DNA from 4 places in the Kocuria sp. WRN011 genome. Region 3 is predicted to be linked to each of the others. Evidence: riboswitches for the same ligand, from Rfam matches in the RefSeq annotation. Region 3 holds a riboswitch; each other region holds the start of a gene.
The links. Region 3 has a riboswitch for S-adenosylmethionine ahead of CKW39_RS13110 (methylenetetrahydrofolate reductase). Riboswitches for the same ligand answer to the same signal wherever they lie in the genome.
Positions count from the first base shown of each region.

Region 1: linked by a shared signal. The riboswitch ahead of CKW39_RS03380 (bifunctional o-acetylhomoserine/o-acetylserine sulfhydrylase) and the one ahead of CKW39_RS13110 (methylenetetrahydrofolate reductase) in region 3 are both predicted to bind S-adenosylmethionine.
Region 2: linked by a shared signal. The riboswitch ahead of CKW39_RS00310 (O-acetylhomoserine aminocarboxypropyltransferase/cysteine synthase family protein) and the one ahead of CKW39_RS13110 (methylenetetrahydrofolate reductase) in region 3 are both predicted to bind S-adenosylmethionine.
Region 4: linked by a shared signal. The riboswitch ahead of CKW39_RS03165 (MetQ/NlpA family ABC transporter substrate-binding protein) and the one ahead of CKW39_RS13110 (methylenetetrahydrofolate reductase) in region 3 are both predicted to bind S-adenosylmethionine.

Region 1 covers NZ_NSGI01000002.1:126,103-130,020, forward strand. Annotated here, with positions in the region: gene CKW39_RS03380 (bifunctional o-acetylhomoserine/o-acetylserine sulfhydrylase) at 1-1,104, opposite strand, end outside; SAM riboswitch class IV at 1,181-1,299, opposite strand; gene CKW39_RS03385 (VOC family protein) at 1,415-2,053, shown strand; gene CKW39_RS03390 (CPBP family intramembrane glutamic endopeptidase) at 2,124-2,900, opposite strand; gene CKW39_RS03395 (S9 family peptidase) at 2,937-3,918, shown strand, end outside.
Region 2 covers NZ_NSGI01000001.1:64,866-68,783, forward strand. Annotated here, with positions in the region: gene CKW39_RS00300 (hypothetical protein) at 1-72, shown strand, start outside; gene CKW39_RS00305 (CoA-binding protein) at 171-662, opposite strand; gene CKW39_RS00310 (O-acetylhomoserine aminocarboxypropyltransferase/cysteine synthase family protein) at 659-2,053, opposite strand; SAM riboswitch class I at 2,115-2,212, opposite strand; gene CKW39_RS00315 (succinate dehydrogenase/fumarate reductase iron-sulfur subunit) at 2,325-3,020, opposite strand; gene CKW39_RS00320 (succinate dehydrogenase cytochrome b subunit) at 3,020-3,823, opposite strand.
Region 3 covers NZ_NSGI01000010.1:8,755-12,672, reverse strand. Annotated here, with positions in the region: gene CKW39_RS13115 (SDR family NAD(P)-dependent oxidoreductase) at 1-833, shown strand, start outside; SAM riboswitch class IV at 899-1,016, shown strand; gene CKW39_RS13110 (methylenetetrahydrofolate reductase) at 1,059-2,054, shown strand; gene metE (5-methyltetrahydropteroyltriglutamate--homocysteine S-methyltransferase) at 2,186-3,918, shown strand, end outside.
Region 4 covers NZ_NSGI01000002.1:76,492-80,409, reverse strand. Annotated here, with positions in the region: gene dxr (1-deoxy-D-xylulose-5-phosphate reductoisomerase) at 7-1,290, shown strand; SAM riboswitch class IV at 1,323-1,437, shown strand; gene CKW39_RS03165 (MetQ/NlpA family ABC transporter substrate-binding protein) at 1,541-2,428, shown strand; gene CKW39_RS03160 (methionine ABC transporter ATP-binding protein) at 2,425-3,477, shown strand; gene CKW39_RS03155 (methionine ABC transporter permease) at 3,477-3,918, shown strand, end outside.

The sequences.
Region 1 (3,918 bases), on a different contig from region 3:
GCGCCCGCCGTCGAGCACGAATCCGAGCACGGAACCGGCACCCTTGGGCGAGTACTTCTGGGCGCGGTCGTGCCACGGCGAGGAGGCGAGGCCCGCATAGGAAACGGCGCGAACGTCGTCGCGCGCCTCGAGCCACTCCGCGACCTTCTGTGCGTTCGCAACGTGCCGATCCATACGCAAGGACAGCGTCTCGATCCCCTGCTCGATGAGGAACGCGTTGAACGGGGAAATCGACGATCCCAGGTCACGCAGCAACTGCACGCGCGCCTTCAGGATGTACGACAGGTTCACCCCGAAGATCCCGTCCTTACCGAGCGCCTGTGCGTAGACCAGGCCGTTGTAGGAATCGTCCGGCTCGTTGAAAGCCGGGAAGCGCTGCGGGTCCTGGCCGAAATCGAAGTTACCCGCGTCCACGATCATGCCGCCGATGGACGTGCCATGACCACCCATGAACTTGGTCGCGGAATGCACCACAATGTCAGCGCCCCACTCGATCGGGCGGATGAGGTACGGCGTGGCAATGGTGTTGTCCACGATCAGCGGCACACCGGACTCGTGTGCCACCGCGGAAATGGTCTCGATGTCCAGCACATCATTACGCGGATTGGGGATGGTCTCCCCGAAGAACGCCACGGTGTTGGGCTTGACCGCCGCGCGCCACGCCTCGGGATCGTCAGGGTCGGAGACGAACGTGGTCTCCACACCCAGTTTGGGCAGCGTGTGGCGCAACAGGTTGTACGTGCCGCCGTACATGGATGGGCTAGCCACCACGTGAGTTCGGGCGCCGCCCAGGTTCAGGATCGCGAACGTGGAGGCGGCCTGGCCCGAGCTGAGCATGAGTGCACCCACGCCTCCCTCTAGGGAGGCCACGCGGTTCTCGACCACTTCCGTGGTCGGGTTCGTCAGGCGCGTGTAGATGGGCCCAAGCTCGGCCAGGGCAAACCGGTTGGCTGCCGTCTCCGCATCCGGGAACACGTAGGACGTGGTCTGGTGGATCGGCAGCGCCCGGGACCCCGTGGTGGGATCGGGTTCCTGACCCGCGTGGATCTGTCGAGTTTCGAAGGCCCAACCCTCTGGGTTGGACGGGGTGGCTGCGGGGCTCATACCGCACTCCCTCTCAGGATCAGGGGCCCGGTGATCGATCCGCAGCACGGTGCCCGTGCAGCGATCGGGCACCTGTGACCCGCGCTTGCCAACACCGAAGTATTTCGATGCGGCCTGGTCCTCACCCAGGGCACCCCACCGCGGAGGGAGGGTTGCCGGTCAGCTAGCTGGGGCTTGTCGCTGACTCTCGTGACCTGCCCTTCATTGTCCGGAGCCGGTACCTCGAACGTCAAGCCGAGTTACCCGCGTCACACGGTCATGTTTCAGCTCTCGATTTGGAGACCACTGTGCGCGGTGCCACGATGTGACCATGAAACTGGATCATGTCTCATTCGCAGCTCAATCCGATGGTCTTGAAGCCACCACGGAACGGATTGCCGATCAGCTAGGGATCGAGCCGGTCAAGGGCGGCATTCACCCGCGCTTCGGTACGCGAAACATGATCCTGCCGCTCACCGGGCACCAGTACGTGGAAGTGGTCGAGGTTCTCGAGCACCCCGCCGCAGACAAGGCGCCGTTCGGTCAGGCCGTCCGCGCACGTTCCGAAGCCGGCGGCGGTTGGCTCGGTTGGGTGGTCGAGGTGCAGGACCTCACGCCCTACGAGGACAAGTTGGGCCGCCCCTCCGTACCCGGTTCCCGGTTGTTCCCGGACGGTCGTCAGTTGGAGTGGCATCAGATCGGCGTGAAGGGTTTGATCTCGGATCCCCAGTTGCCGTTCATGGTTCGCTTCGATTCCGAGTCCGATATGCATCCCTCCCAGGCGCGCATCACGGACGTTCAGTTGGCCGGTATGGACATTGCCGGCTCGCCCGAGCGCGTGACCGAGTGGCTGGGTGGCCCGGTCGAGGACGTGCTGGCCTCACTCGACGTCACCTGGTCCGCTCCCAACGGGACGCCCGGCGTCATGGCGGTTTCCTTCGCTACGCCGGACGGCTTGGTCACCATTTAGTTTTCCCGTCGACGACGCCGCTGCCGCAACCTTTCGCTCGAAAAGGTGGCTGCAGCGGCGTCGTCGTCGATTAACCCGCCAGTAGTTGCGGGAGCAGGAAACCGGTGATGTCCAGGAGCGCGTGGGCGATGAGCAGCGGTGCGAGGCGACCGTAGCGCCGGTACACCCACACGAACACGAGACCCATGACCAGATTGCCCAGGGCGGGCCCAAAGCCTTGATACAGGTGGTAGCTGGCGCGGAAGACCGAGGTGAGGACCGCGATCGTGACCCAGGACCACCCGATGCGGCGCAGTCGATCGCACAGGAAAGCAACCACGATGATTTCCTCGACCAGACTGTGGCGCAACGCGGAGAGGATCAGGACGGGCACCGTCCACCAGTGCTCATCGAGCGCCGAGGTGTTGATGGCTGCGGTGAGGCCCAGTTCGCGTCCGGCCTGGTAGAGCCCCAGGGTTCCCAGCCCCATGACCAGGAACAAACCGAGTCCCCACAGTGCATCCCGCACGGGGCGGCGACCGTCCATGCCGATGCGACGCAGCACGCCCTTGATCCGCGGCAGAGAATCCGCCATGAGATACAGCGCCAGGGCCACCGGGACCAGGGCGAAACCGATGCTGGCAAGCTGCCTGAGCAGGTCGATGGCCGGGACCGGACTCAGGACCTGATTCAAGGTGGCTTGGGCATCCGAGAGCGGCCCACGAGACAGTGTTTCGGCGAGATTGAGCACGGCGTACACCGCTGATGAGCCCAGCGAGACGCCTAGGACCAACACAATGTGGAACCACAGCTCCGAGCGTGCGGGGCGTTGTTCGAGGGGCTGCGGGCGCTGGGAGTCTGTCAACACGAACACCATTGTGCCGTGCTCCCTAGACTGGGGATCATGAGATCCGAGAAGCCCGCATATCCCGTAGCCGTTCGCCGTACCGTCCAGCGCAGTTTTCATGACCACACGTTCGACGATCATTTCGAGTGGTTGCGCGATAAGAACTCGGATCAGGTGCGGGCGCACCTGGGCCTCGAGAACGAGTACGCGGAGGCCGTGACGGCCCACCTGCAACCATTGCGGGAGCGCATTTACGGCGAGATCAAGGACCGCACTCAAGAGACGGACATGTCCGTGCCGTCCCGCAACGGGGACTGGTGGTATTTCGCCCGCACGGTGGAGGGCGGCGCCCACCAGGTCTTCTGTCGGGTCCCGGCCGTTGACAGTGCCGACACCGAGCGGGCCTGGACACCTCCGACCGTGGAACCGGGCGTCAGCCTGCCCGGCGAGGAGACATTACTGGATGCCAACGCGGCGTCCGAAACGCACGATTTCTACGCCCTGGGCAGTTTCAGTGTGTCCGAGGACGGCACCCGCCTCGCGTGGTCCGAAGACACGGCGGGCGATGAGCGGTTCACCGTGTACATCAAGGACCTTGCCTCTGGCGAGATGCTGACGGACCGCATTACTCAGACCTCCTACGGGGCCTTCCTCACTCCCGATGCGTCCGAGCTCATCTACACGGTAGTCGACGACGCTTGGCGCCCCTGGCGGGTGTATCGCCATGTGATCGGCACTCCCGTTTCCGAGGACGAGCTGATCTACCAAGAAGACAACCCTGGGTTGTGGCTGGGTGTCGAGCTGTCGGCCGACAAGCAGTGGCTGATGGTCGCGTCCGCGTGCTCGGAGTATGGGGAGTACCGCATTCGCAAGGTCGATGCACCCCGGGATCCGTGGCTCACCGTGATTCCGGAAAGCGACCGGGTGCTCTACACGGCCGAGCCCATCACCGTGGCCGGCGCAGACTATGTTCTGTTGACGCACGACTATGCGGCCCCGAATTCCCGGGTCAGCCTGATGCCGCTTTCCACGGCGGGGT
Region 2 (3,918 bases), on a different contig from region 3:
CCCGAGGACGAGGTGCCAGCTCGCGAGTCCCAGGGCTGGGAACGCGCGGCGGTGGTGCTGCGGCTGGGTTGAGCAACGCGGTCCAGAACCATCTGATCCCGCCTTACTGCCAAGTAACCATGGCTACTCTGCAGTAAAGCGGGATCAAATGGTTGGTCGCTCAAGGACCGTCAGGCAACCACCTGACGCTTGGCGGAAATCACCCCGGTGTTGAAGCCGGCCAGGTGCAGGCCGCCGTGGAAGCGGGCGTGTTCGATCTTCACGCAGCGATCCATCACGGCGTTGAGCCCGGCGTTCTCGGCGATCGCCGCGGCTTCCTCGCTCCACGAGCCCAGCTGCATCCACACGGTCTTGGCGCCGAGGTCCACGGCCTCCTGGGCCACACCGGGCAGATCGGAGTCCTTGCGGAACGCGTCCACCATGTCCGGGACCTCGGGCAGGTCCGCGAGCGAGGGGTAGACCTTCTGGCCCAGCACCTCGTCCAACACGGGGTTCACGAAGTACACGCGGTACGGGGACGAAGACAGCAGATACGTGGCCACGAAGTAGCTGGCCCGCGCGGGCTTATTGGACATGCCCACGATCGCGATCGACTCGGTGTTGCGCAGGATGTTCAGTCGCTCGGGGGCGCTGGGGCCCACCCAGGTGCGTTCGGTGCTCATGCGTGGACTCCTTCGGCAGCTTTTTCGGACGTGGGTTCGGCGGTGGCCGCTGCGGGCGTCACGGTTTCGACGACGTCGCCCTCGCGGTTGATCCCGGTCGCGGCGGTCAGTGCCTGGTCCAGGTCCCACAGGATGTCGGCGGGGTCCTCGAGACCCACGGAAATGCGGATCAGGTCTTCCTTCACGCCGCCGGATTCCAGCTGCTCGGAGGTGAGCTGCTGGTGAGTGGTGGACGCCGGGTGCAGCACCAGGGTGCGGGCGTCACCGATGTTGGCCAGGTGCGAGGCCAGCTGCAGGTTTTCGATGAACCGGCCACCCACTTCGCGTCCGCTGAGCTGATCGGTGCCGGCCACCCCGAAGGCGAACACGGAACCAATGCCCTGCGGCAGGTACTTCTTTGCGCGTTCGTGGTGCGGGTGATCCTCGAGGCCCGCGTAGTTCACGTAGCCGATGCGCGGATCGGTGGCCAGCCACTGCACGACCTCTTGCGCGTTCGCCACGTGGGCGTCCATGCGCTGGGGGAGGGTTTCCACTCCCTGCAGCAGGTTCCACGCGGCCTGCGGGGTCAGCGATGGACCGATGTCGCGCAGCTGCTCGGAACGCAGCTTGGTCAGGAAGCCGTACTCACCGAAGTTCCCCCACCACGTCACGTTGTTGTACGAGGGGACCGGCTCGGTCATTGCAGGGAACTTGCCGTTGCCCCAGTTGAAACGACCGGACTCGACCACCACACCGCCCAGGGTGTTGCCGTGGCCGCCCAGGAATTTGGTGATCGAGTGGATCACGATGTCCGCGCCGTGCTCGAACGGACGGCACAGGTACGGGGTGTTGAGTGTGGCATCCACGATCAGCGGCAGGCCTGCCTCGTGGGCGACCTCCGCCAAGCCTTCCAAATCGGCGATCTCACCGGACGGGTTGGCCACGAGCTCGGTGTAAACGGCCTTGGTGTTCTCGGTGATGGCCGCCTTGTAGTCGGCCGGATCGGTGCCGGGAACAAAGGTGGTCTCCACACCGAAGCGCCGCAGGGTCACGTCCAACTGCGTGACCGTTCCGCCGTAGAGCTGGGAGGAAGCCACCACGTGATCGCCCTGTCCGCACAGCGCGGCAAAGGTGATGAACTCGGCAGCCATACCGGAGGCCGTTGCTACCGCGCCGATACCGCCCTCGAGGGACGCAATCCGTTCCTCCAGCGCAGCCACGGTGGGGTTGCCGATGCGCGAGTAGATGTTGCCGTACTTCTGCAGCGCGAAGAGGTTAGCGGCGTCGTCGGCGTCTTTGAAGACGAACGAACTGGTCTGGTAGATCGGGACGGAACGGGCGCCGTGCTCGGCGTCCGGGGTGCCGCCTGCGTGCAGTGCACGGGTGCGGAAACCGAACTGGTGCTCGGCCATAGGGCTCCTCCTTGTCGGCCGCGTACAGCTCCCGTCCGAACACTGCCCGGGGCCGCGCAGCACTCCATCGGTCCTGGCGGTAGCACCGTGCAGTAGGCCGATCGCTGCGGGTTGCTGCGGCGTCGTCGATCCAGGTCTCTCGGCCGCTCGGGATGGTGAGTCCATTGTGTCGCGTGGGTGTCGACGTTCACAAACCGGGGCCCGCCGGTGACCACGGTGCGAGACGGCCGTCGACGCCGCCGCGCGGGACCTCCCGCGCATCCGCGGTGAATTAGGCGTACTTCCCCGGGTTCATCCGGCGGAGATTTTCTCGAGCGACTTCCGTGAGGTTCTCGAGGGGGAGGCCGGCGGGGCAGACCTCCATGCAATCGCCCAAAAGGGAGCAGGGGCCGAACTCGTGCTCGGCGGCGTCGAGCACCTTGCTCGAGCGTTCGTTCCGTTCCTCCGGAGTCTTGGCGAGCGGCGGGAGTTCCTTGAGCAGCGTGCCCACGTACAACTGGCCGGAACCGTTGGGGCAAGCCGCCACGCATGCGCCACAGCTGATGCAGCCGGCGTTGCCCAGGGCCTTGAGTGCCACCGGGAACTTGGCCTCCTTGGCCACCCGCCGCAGAGCCTTCTTGTCCACGGACAGATCTTTCTTGACCGGGAACGAGCCCGCGCGCATGGGTTCGATGAAGATCTCGTCCCCATCGCGGTAGGCCCGCAGTGACTGCGTGCATGATGCCTGGTTCTTGTCCGGGCCGTGGGGCACGCCGTCCACGGTCACGCCGCACTTGCCGCAGATGCCTTCCCGGCAGCCATCGTCAAAGCTGACGGGGTCATCGCCCTGGCGAGTGAGGGTTTCGTTGACCGCGTCGAGTAGGTCCAGAATGCTCATGTCTTCGCGAGCCTCGACCGGGCTCACGGCCACGAACGTGCCCTGATCCTCGGCGGAAGCCTGCCGCCACACGTGCACTGTCAGCAGCATCAGCGCACCACCTTGGCCTGTACGGCCACGGGGATGGTGACGTTTCCGAGAGCCACAGTGGCACCCACCAGCTTGGCCATGGCCTCGATCAATTGGGCGCGCTGTTCGGTGGTCGTGAAGCCTGCGTCCATGGCGGCCGTGCGCACGCCGTGAATCATGTGGCCCGCCAAGGCAGCCATGGATGCGGTGTAGAAGAACGCGACGCTCGGGCGGGACAGGCTTGCCACCAGATTGCCGTAGGCGTCCCCGTGGCGATGCTTCACTGACGCCGCCGGGCGCGCCCCGACCGTCAGATCCGCAACGTGGTACGCAGTGAACAGACCGAGCACCACACCCGTGGAGCGCATGGAGCGGGCGATGATCTGGGGGACCGAGCGACGCCGGCCACGAGGACGCCTGCGCTGCTTGCCCGTGAGCTGGAGCTTGAGGTCCTGAAACGTGCTCTGGACCGTGTGGCGCTCGGCGCGCATGGCCCGCAGTGTGAGTTCGGCGCCGGCCATGATGTGGCTCGTGGCGCTCGCGAGCAACCCGATACGCACCACCCACAGCACGGAATTTCGCGGCAGCACCGGAGCACCGACGGTGCGGAGGAATTCCGCATAGTCGTTGTAGTGCTTCCGGCCCAGGTACACCTGCATGTTCCCGGCCATGTGCCCCGCGGTGAACAGGCTCAAGATGGTTCCGGACGCGGCCATGGCGAGTTTGAGCTCGGCATTGGTGGCGTCCTTGAACATCACCTCCCACGCGCTGAGCTTGGGAGTGGAGTCGGCAGTGTCCGTCGAAGGCTGAGCGGCGGGATTCATCACTGGATCATCCTAAGAGTTCTGCGCGGAAGTATCAGTTCGAGTGCCCTGGGAAGTAACGAACAACTCGATCCTCATGCGCGCGGGGTGAAATT
Region 3 (3,918 bases):
CTGTCCGAGACGTGGCCGGGGCACGCGAACAAGCGGACGCGCTGTCAGCCAACGGCACCTCCGTAGACGTCCGACATCTAGACCTTGCCGACCTGTCCAGCGTGAAGTCCTTCAGCAAGGATCTCCTCGCGGACGACATCATTCCCCAAGCCATTATCTGCAACGCCGGGGTCCAAACCTTCGACCGGATGCGACGTTCCGCGGACCGGTTCGAGCTGACTATGGCCACCAACGTGATGGGCCACGTGATACTGCTTGAGCCGCTCTTGAAACGCATGGCGCCCGGTTCCAGGGTCATCACGCTGGGTAGCCAAACTCACCGCGGCGGACTTCGTGCCTTCGGATTTCCCGGTGCACGCTGGTCGAGTATGGACGAACTCTTGAGCCCTCCGGATCCCGACCCCAACGCCAGGGACAACGGTCTAGTGCGCTACTCGACCTCCAAACTCGCGTGCATCGCCATGGCCTACGAGATCGACCAAACGTGGCGGAATCGTGGCGTGAGGGCCGCAAGTTTCGACCCCGGCCTCATGCCGGACACCGGCCTGGCTCGCAACTACCCCCGCGTCGTGCAGAAGATTTACTCGACACTGGCACCCTTGATCGCTCGGATTCCCGGCGCCAATCTGGTCAAGACCTCTGCCGAAAACCTCGCGTGGCTGGCTACCTCCCCAGACGCGGAACTGCTCATGGGCCACTACGTGGCGGGCCGGAAGCCCCGCGCCAGCTCCCCCTTGAGTTATACCCCTGACCTGCGGCAAGACGTTTGGCAGACGAGTCTTGAACGCGCCGGGGCGGCTCTAAAGAACGGCCCCAAGGAACGGCCCGACTGAACCGATCCACTTCACGCGTGTGACTTGCGCCGCCAAAACCGTGTGCTAGTGTCTCTCGCAACAAGGATCATGAGTCCCGGTGTGAAGCTCTGGCTAACCGGGCGGCAACCCTCCAGCACGTAGCGGGGTGCCCCAGATGAGGATCCGGCCGCCGCGCAACCGCACGGCGAGCAAGTACGGCGCACGGAGAAACCTCCGGCGTCCTGAACCGCCGGAGGTATTTTTATGCCCGCCCTGTCCACTCCCCAGATCTCGGAGCAGACCGTCACCACGGGGCCGCCCACGGGAACGTCGTGGTTGGTGCGCAGGCCGCGCCGCGAATCCTTGATCTCGTTCGAGGTGTTCCCGCCGCACCCCACTCGCGATCCCGAGGCCGTGTGGCGCAACATCGACACCATGGCCGCGGCCGGCCCGGATTTCTTCTCGGTCACCCACGGTCACTCCGGCACGAACGGGGTGTCCCGCGAAACGCTGCGGCACCTGCTCAAACAGACCAAGACCCCCGCCGTAGCCCACCTGACCTGCGGTGGCACCGATCGCGCGGGTCTGGAGCGCGCCGTCGAAGATTTGCTTGACGACGGCGTTCGCGACCTTCTCGCACTGCGCGGCGATCCGCCCGTGGGTGGTGGCGAGTGGGTCACCCACCCGGGTGGTTTCGACCGCGCTTCCCAACTGGTCGAGTTGATCCGCGAGGTCGAGGAGCGGAAGTTCGGCGCCTGCGAGCGCCCCGGAAAGCGCCCCGTCTCGGTTTCGGTGGCCTGCTATCCCGTGGCCGCGAAGGGCCGCGATTTCGAAGCGGACCTCGCCGCCCTGTGGGACAAGCAGCAAGCCGGCGCCGACTACGCGATCACCCAGGTGCTCTACGACGCCCAGGACTACGTGCGGTTCCTGGAACGTGCGCGTTCGGAGGGTATCCACATTCCGATCATCGCCGGTCTGGTGCCACTGACTGATATCAAGCGCCTGGGCCGAATGACCGAGCTGACCGGCGTTCCGATCCCCGAGCGGATCACCAAATTCTTGGACACCGATCACCCCGGTGAACTGCGCCGCAGGGGCATTGCGGCAACGCTCACCTTGATCGATGAGCTGCTGGACTTCGGTTGCCCGGGTCTGCACTTGTTCACGTTCAACCGGCCGGACGCCCCGCTGGCCATCCTTGATCATCTCCGGGTGCGCGATGCCGCCCGCGAGTTCCGTGGGAGCTCGTCGGCGGCCTGACCGCCGCCCGTCAGTGGCCGCACCACGGTCACGGCAGCACCCGCATTTCCCTTCCGACAGAACCTTCTGGCAACGGTCACAGTGACCGGGGCTTCCCAAAACACACCCTTTTACCCTCAGGAGCACCCCAAATGACTGCTATTTCCAAGACTTCGTTCCCCGCCGCGACCATCCTGGGCTACCCCCGGATCGGCCCCAACCGTGAACTCAAGAAGGCCCTGGAGGCCTACTGGTCCAAGCCCGCGGAGAACCCCGCGCAGTCCGTTCTGGACACGCTCGCCCAGTTGCGCGAGCGGACCGTCCGCCACCTCAGCGACCTCGGTCTCACCGACGACGCCGCTATCCCTGCAGACACGTTCGCCGTGGACCAGACCCTGGACACCGTCCTGGCCCTGGGCGCGGTTCCGGCCCGGTTCCGCGCGGACGGTTTCCGCCCCGCAGCCCCGGACACCCCGCAGGGCATCGAGCTGATCACCGCGCTGTCCCGTGGAACGGATCGCCTGGAGCCGCTGGAGATGACCAAATGGTTCGACACCAACTACCACTACTACGTTCCCGAGATCGGTCCGGACACCCCGCTGTCCGCGCACCCGGAGAGCCTGATCGAACGCTTCGTGACCGCCCGTGACACCACCGGGGCGATCACCCGCCCGGTGCTGGTTGGCCCCGTGACCCTATTGCTGCTGGCCCGCCCGGAAACCACGGACGCTCCGGGCACCCAGCCGTTCGATCGTCTCAATGACGTGGTGGATCTCTACATCCAGTTGCTCACCGCGCTCAAGGATGCGGGCATTCCGTGGGTCGAGCTGGATGAGCACGCCCTGGCGGCAGAAGGCTGGGGCGTCCCTCGCGACACCATCATCGAGGCCCTGACCAAGGCTTATACCCGCCTCAGCTACCCGTCCGACCGCCCCGACCTTCTGGTCGCCGTGGGCTACGGGGATGCGGGTGAAGACGCTCAGCGGGCTCTGGCCACCACCGACATCGAGGCCCTGGCCATCGATCTGGACCGCGGTGCTGAACCCGGGGCGGCCGCGCTCGAGGCGTGGGGCGAGCGCCCGCTCGTGGGCGGCGTCGTCGGCGGTCGTACCGTGTGGCGCACCGATCTGGAGAAGGCTTCGGAAACCCTGGGCCGGCTCAAGGATGCCGCGCGCGGCCCCGTGACCGTGGGCACCGCGACCCCGTTGCTGCACGTCCCGCACGATGTGGAGCGAGAAACCGCCCTCGACCCGGACGTCAAGGAATGGGTGGCATTCGCCGATCAGAAGGTCGCCGAGGTCGTGACGCTGTCCCGCGGGTTGACCGAAGGCTGGTCCACCGTGGCCGCCGAGCTCGGCAAGGACGCGCAGATTCGTTCCCGCCGCGCCGCTCACCCGGCCACCAACCGCAAGGAAGTGCGCGACCGCACCGCGGCTGTGCAGCAGCAGGACCGCGAGCGCGCCTCCGCGGACGAGCGCCGCACCGCGCAGGCTCAGCGACTGAACCTCCCGCCCCTGCCCACCACGACCATCGGCTCGTTCCCGCAGACCCCGGGCATCCGCACCACGCGCGCCGATTTCCGCGCCGGCCGCATCGACCAGGCGCAGTACACCGAGAAGATCCGGGCCGAAATTGCCCAGACCGTGCGCAAGCAGGAAGAGCTCGGCCTTGACGTGCTGGTGCACGGCGAGCCCGAGCGCAATGACATGGTGCAGTACTTCGCCGAGGGTCTGGACGGCTTCGTGACCACCCAGCACGGGTGGGTGCAGTCCTACGGTTCGCGCTGCACGCGTCCGTCCATCCTGTTCGGCGACGTCTCCCGCCCGGCCCCCATCACGGTGGACTGGACCGGTTACGCGGCATCGCTGACGGACCGCCCGGTCAA
Region 4 (3,918 bases), on a different contig from region 3:
CTGACCATGACCCCCGAACTCGACAGCGCCACTGGCAAGCATCCCCGGCGCGTGGTCATTCTGGGTTCCACGGGCTCCATCGGTACGCAAGCGCTCGACGTCGTCGCCTCCGCGCGTGGCCTGCGGCGACCGGGCGAGGGCGACGCCGCCGCGGGGCACCCGCCGCTGTCGGTCACGGCCTTGGCCGCCGGAACGTCCAACCTGCCGGTGCTGGCGGAGCAGGCCGTCCGAGAACGTGTGGCCGCGGTCGGAACCAGTGGCACGGCCGACCACGCCCGGCAACTGAAAGAACTCATTGCCCAACGAGCCTCGGGGGAGGGCCTGACAGGCTTCACCCCCGAGATCTTCCACGGGCCTGAGGCCGCAACGTGCGTGGCGGAACACTCGGACTGTGATGTCGTTCTCAACGGCATCACCGGGTCCATCGGACTGGCTCCCACGCTCGCCGCATTACACGCGGGGACGCCCGTGGCGCTGGCCAACAAGGAGTCCCTCATCGCGGGCGGCCCGCTGGTCAAACAGGCCGCGGCCGCCACCGGCCTGGAGACCCCGCTGATCCCGGTGGATTCCGAGCACTCGGCTCTGGCGCAGGCGCTGCGGGGAGGCCGTTCGAGCGAAGTCGACCGATTGATCCTCACCGCCTCCGGCGGACCCTTCCGAGGGATGTCCCGGGATCAACTCACCACGGTCACGCCCCAGCAGGCGTTGAAACACCCCACATGGGACATGGGGGTGATGGTCACGACCAATTCGGCCACCATGGTCAACAAGGCGCTTGAGGTCCTGGAAGCATCCTTGTTGTTCGACGTTGCCCTGGACCGGATAGACGTGACCGTGCACCCACAGTCCGTGGTGCATTCCATGGTCCAGTTCGTGGACGGTTCCACCCTGGCCCAGGTATCACCGCCGGACATGCGACTGCCCATTGCCCTGGGTATGGGGTGGCCCCACAGAATTCCCGGCGCGGCGGTGTCGTGCGATTGGACGCAAGCGGCGCACTGGACCTTCGAGCCGCTGGACACCGAGGCATTCCCCGCCATCGAGCTGATGAAGCATGCCGGGACGCTGGGCGGCACCTGGCCGGCCGTGTTCAACGCGGCCAATGAGCAGGCCGTGTACGCCTTCCACCGGGGTGAGGTGAACTTCACGACCATCGTGGACATCGTTGCGGTGGTCGTGAATGAACACGAGGGCGACACGACCCCGCGGCTCGAGGACGTCCTGGGCGCCGAGGGCTGGGCCAGGAACCGGGCGGATCAGTTTATTGCGCAGCGTTTCAGCGCACGCTGATCACCGCCGGCCCCATGTTAGGCTTGGCCGCGGATGACGAGATCCGGCGTCAAGCTCTGGCTGGCCGGACGGCAACCCTCTCCCGTAGCGGGGTGCCCCAGATGACCATCCGGCCGCGGTTAACGTAGCTCCCGGCAAGTGCGGTTTCCCGAATCAACTAGCACGAGCCTTGCAACTGCGGTGTGTCCTCGGACGTACCGCTTTCAGTTGTTAATCGCCCAGAACATTTCACACCTCGGAAAGGCACATCGTGCGATCTCACCGTTTGATCCCCCTTGCGCTGGCCACCACCATCGGCCTCACCTTGACCGCGTGCGGCGGCGGAGATTCTGAATCCTCCGATCCTGCTGCGGACGGCACCGTCACCATTGGCATCGTCGGCTCGGAGCCCGCTCACGACGCGCTCAAGGAAGTCGCTGCCGAGAACGACATCACCGTCGAGTACGTGGATTTCAGCGACTACAACCAGCCGAACCCCGCCACCAAGAGCGGCGACGTGGACATGAACTGGTTCCAGCACACCGCGTACCTTGCTGACTACAACAACAACTCTGGTGACACCATCACACCGGTCGGGTCCACCGCGATTTACCCGTTGGGTATGTACTCCAGCAAGTACGACTCCCTGGACCAGATCAAGGACGGCGACGAGATCGCGATTCCCAATGACTCGATCAACCTGGGTCGTGCACTGAACCTGCTCAAGCAGGAGGGGCTGGTCGAATTCACCAAGGACACCATTGCCCCGACCGAAGGCGATATCGACACCGAGAAGTCCAAGGTCTCTGTGCGTCCCGTGTCCGCCGAACAGACTGTTTTGTCAATGGATTCCGTGGCGGCTTCCGTGATCAACAACGACTTCCTGGGCCGAGCGAACATCGATCCCAAGTCCGCTCTCGCATCGGATGATCCGAAGCAGGACAGCGCCAAGGTCTTCAACAACCTGTTCGCTGCTACCGAGGCCAACGCCGACAACGAAACTCTCAAGAAGGTTGCAAGCTTCTACTACGACCCCAAGGTCTTGAAGGCCGAGGACGAGGAGAGCAAGGGCACCGCTGTCCCGACAGAGGTGGACCAGCAGGAACTCAAGGATCTGCTGACGCGGTATCAGGAAGACCTGAAGGAACAGACCCAGTGACGGAAGTATCCAGTGAGCGCACCCTGGTGCGCTTCCGGGACGTCAGCAAGGTCTACACGGGCGGATCCAAGCGCGCACCGCGAGTGGTCAACGCCGTGGACAGCGTCACCCTGGACATCACCAAGGGCGAGATCTTTGCCGTGATCGGGTACTCCGGAGCCGGCAAGTCCACCCTCGTGCGATTGATCAACGGTCTGGAGCCCATCAGCTCCGGATCGCTCGAGGTTGCGGGTAACCGGGTGGACGGTAAGTCCGAGGTGCAGTTGGCACCCATCCGCCGCAAGATCGGCATGATCTTTCAGCAGTTCAACCTGTTCAACTCGCGCACCGTGGCGGGCAATATCGAGTATCCGCTCAAGCGTGCCGGGTGGAAGCCCGAGGAGCGCAAACGGCGAGTGACCGAGCTGCTGGACTTCGTGGGACTGACGGACCGTGCCAAGAACTATCCCGAAGAGCTGTCCGGTGGGCAGAAGCAGCGCGTGGGCATTGCTCGCGCCCTCGCCTCCAATCCGGAGTTGTTACTCGCGGACGAATCGACCTCGGCGCTGGACCCCGAAACCACCCAGGAAGTGCTCGGACTGCTCAAGCGGGTCAACCGGGAACTGGGGATCACCATTGTGCTGATCACCCACGAGATGGACGTGGTGCGTTCCATCGCGGATCGCGTAGCCGTGATGGACAGCGGCCGAGTGGTCGAAATGGGCACCACGTCGGACGTTTTTGCCTACCCCCAGGCCGAGACCACACGGAAGTTCGTCTCCTCGGTGATGCGCACCGTTCCCCGTGAGGACGAGATCGCCAAGCTGCGCGAGGAACACCCGGGTCGCCTGATCCTGGTGGATGTCACCGACCAGAACCGGATCGGCTCCGTTCTCTCGGAGTGCGCCCGGGACGGCGTGACGTTCAACATCGCGTTCGGTGGCATCTCCATGCTGCAGTCGCGGTCCTTCGGCACGTTGACGCTGTCGTTGAACGGTCCGGACACCGCCGTGGAGAACACCATTGTTCGGCTGCGTGAAATCACCAAGGTAGAGGAGGTGACCCGCTGATGGATTGGCCATTATTGGGACCCCAATTGCTCTCGGCCACCGGCGAGACCCTGTACATGGTGGCAGTCACCCTGGTGTTGGCCGGTCTTATCGGGCTGGTGGTCGGCGTGGGACTCTACGTCACCCGTCGGGGCAACATCCTGGAGAACTCCGCGGTTTTCACCGCGCTGAACCTCCTGGTGAACTTCATCCGCCCCATCCCGTTCATCATTCTGCTGGCCGCACTTGGCCAGGCCACCGAGGCCGTCGTGGGCACCCGACTGGGTCCCAACGCCGCGATTTTCGCCATGACCATTGGTGCAACGTTCGCTGTGGCGCGCATCGTGGAGCAGAACCTGATGAGCGTGGATCCCGGTGTGGTTGAGGCCGCTCGTTCCATGGGTGTGTCTCGGTTCCGGATCATCACCACGGTGATCCTGCCCGAGGCTCTCGGCCCGCTGG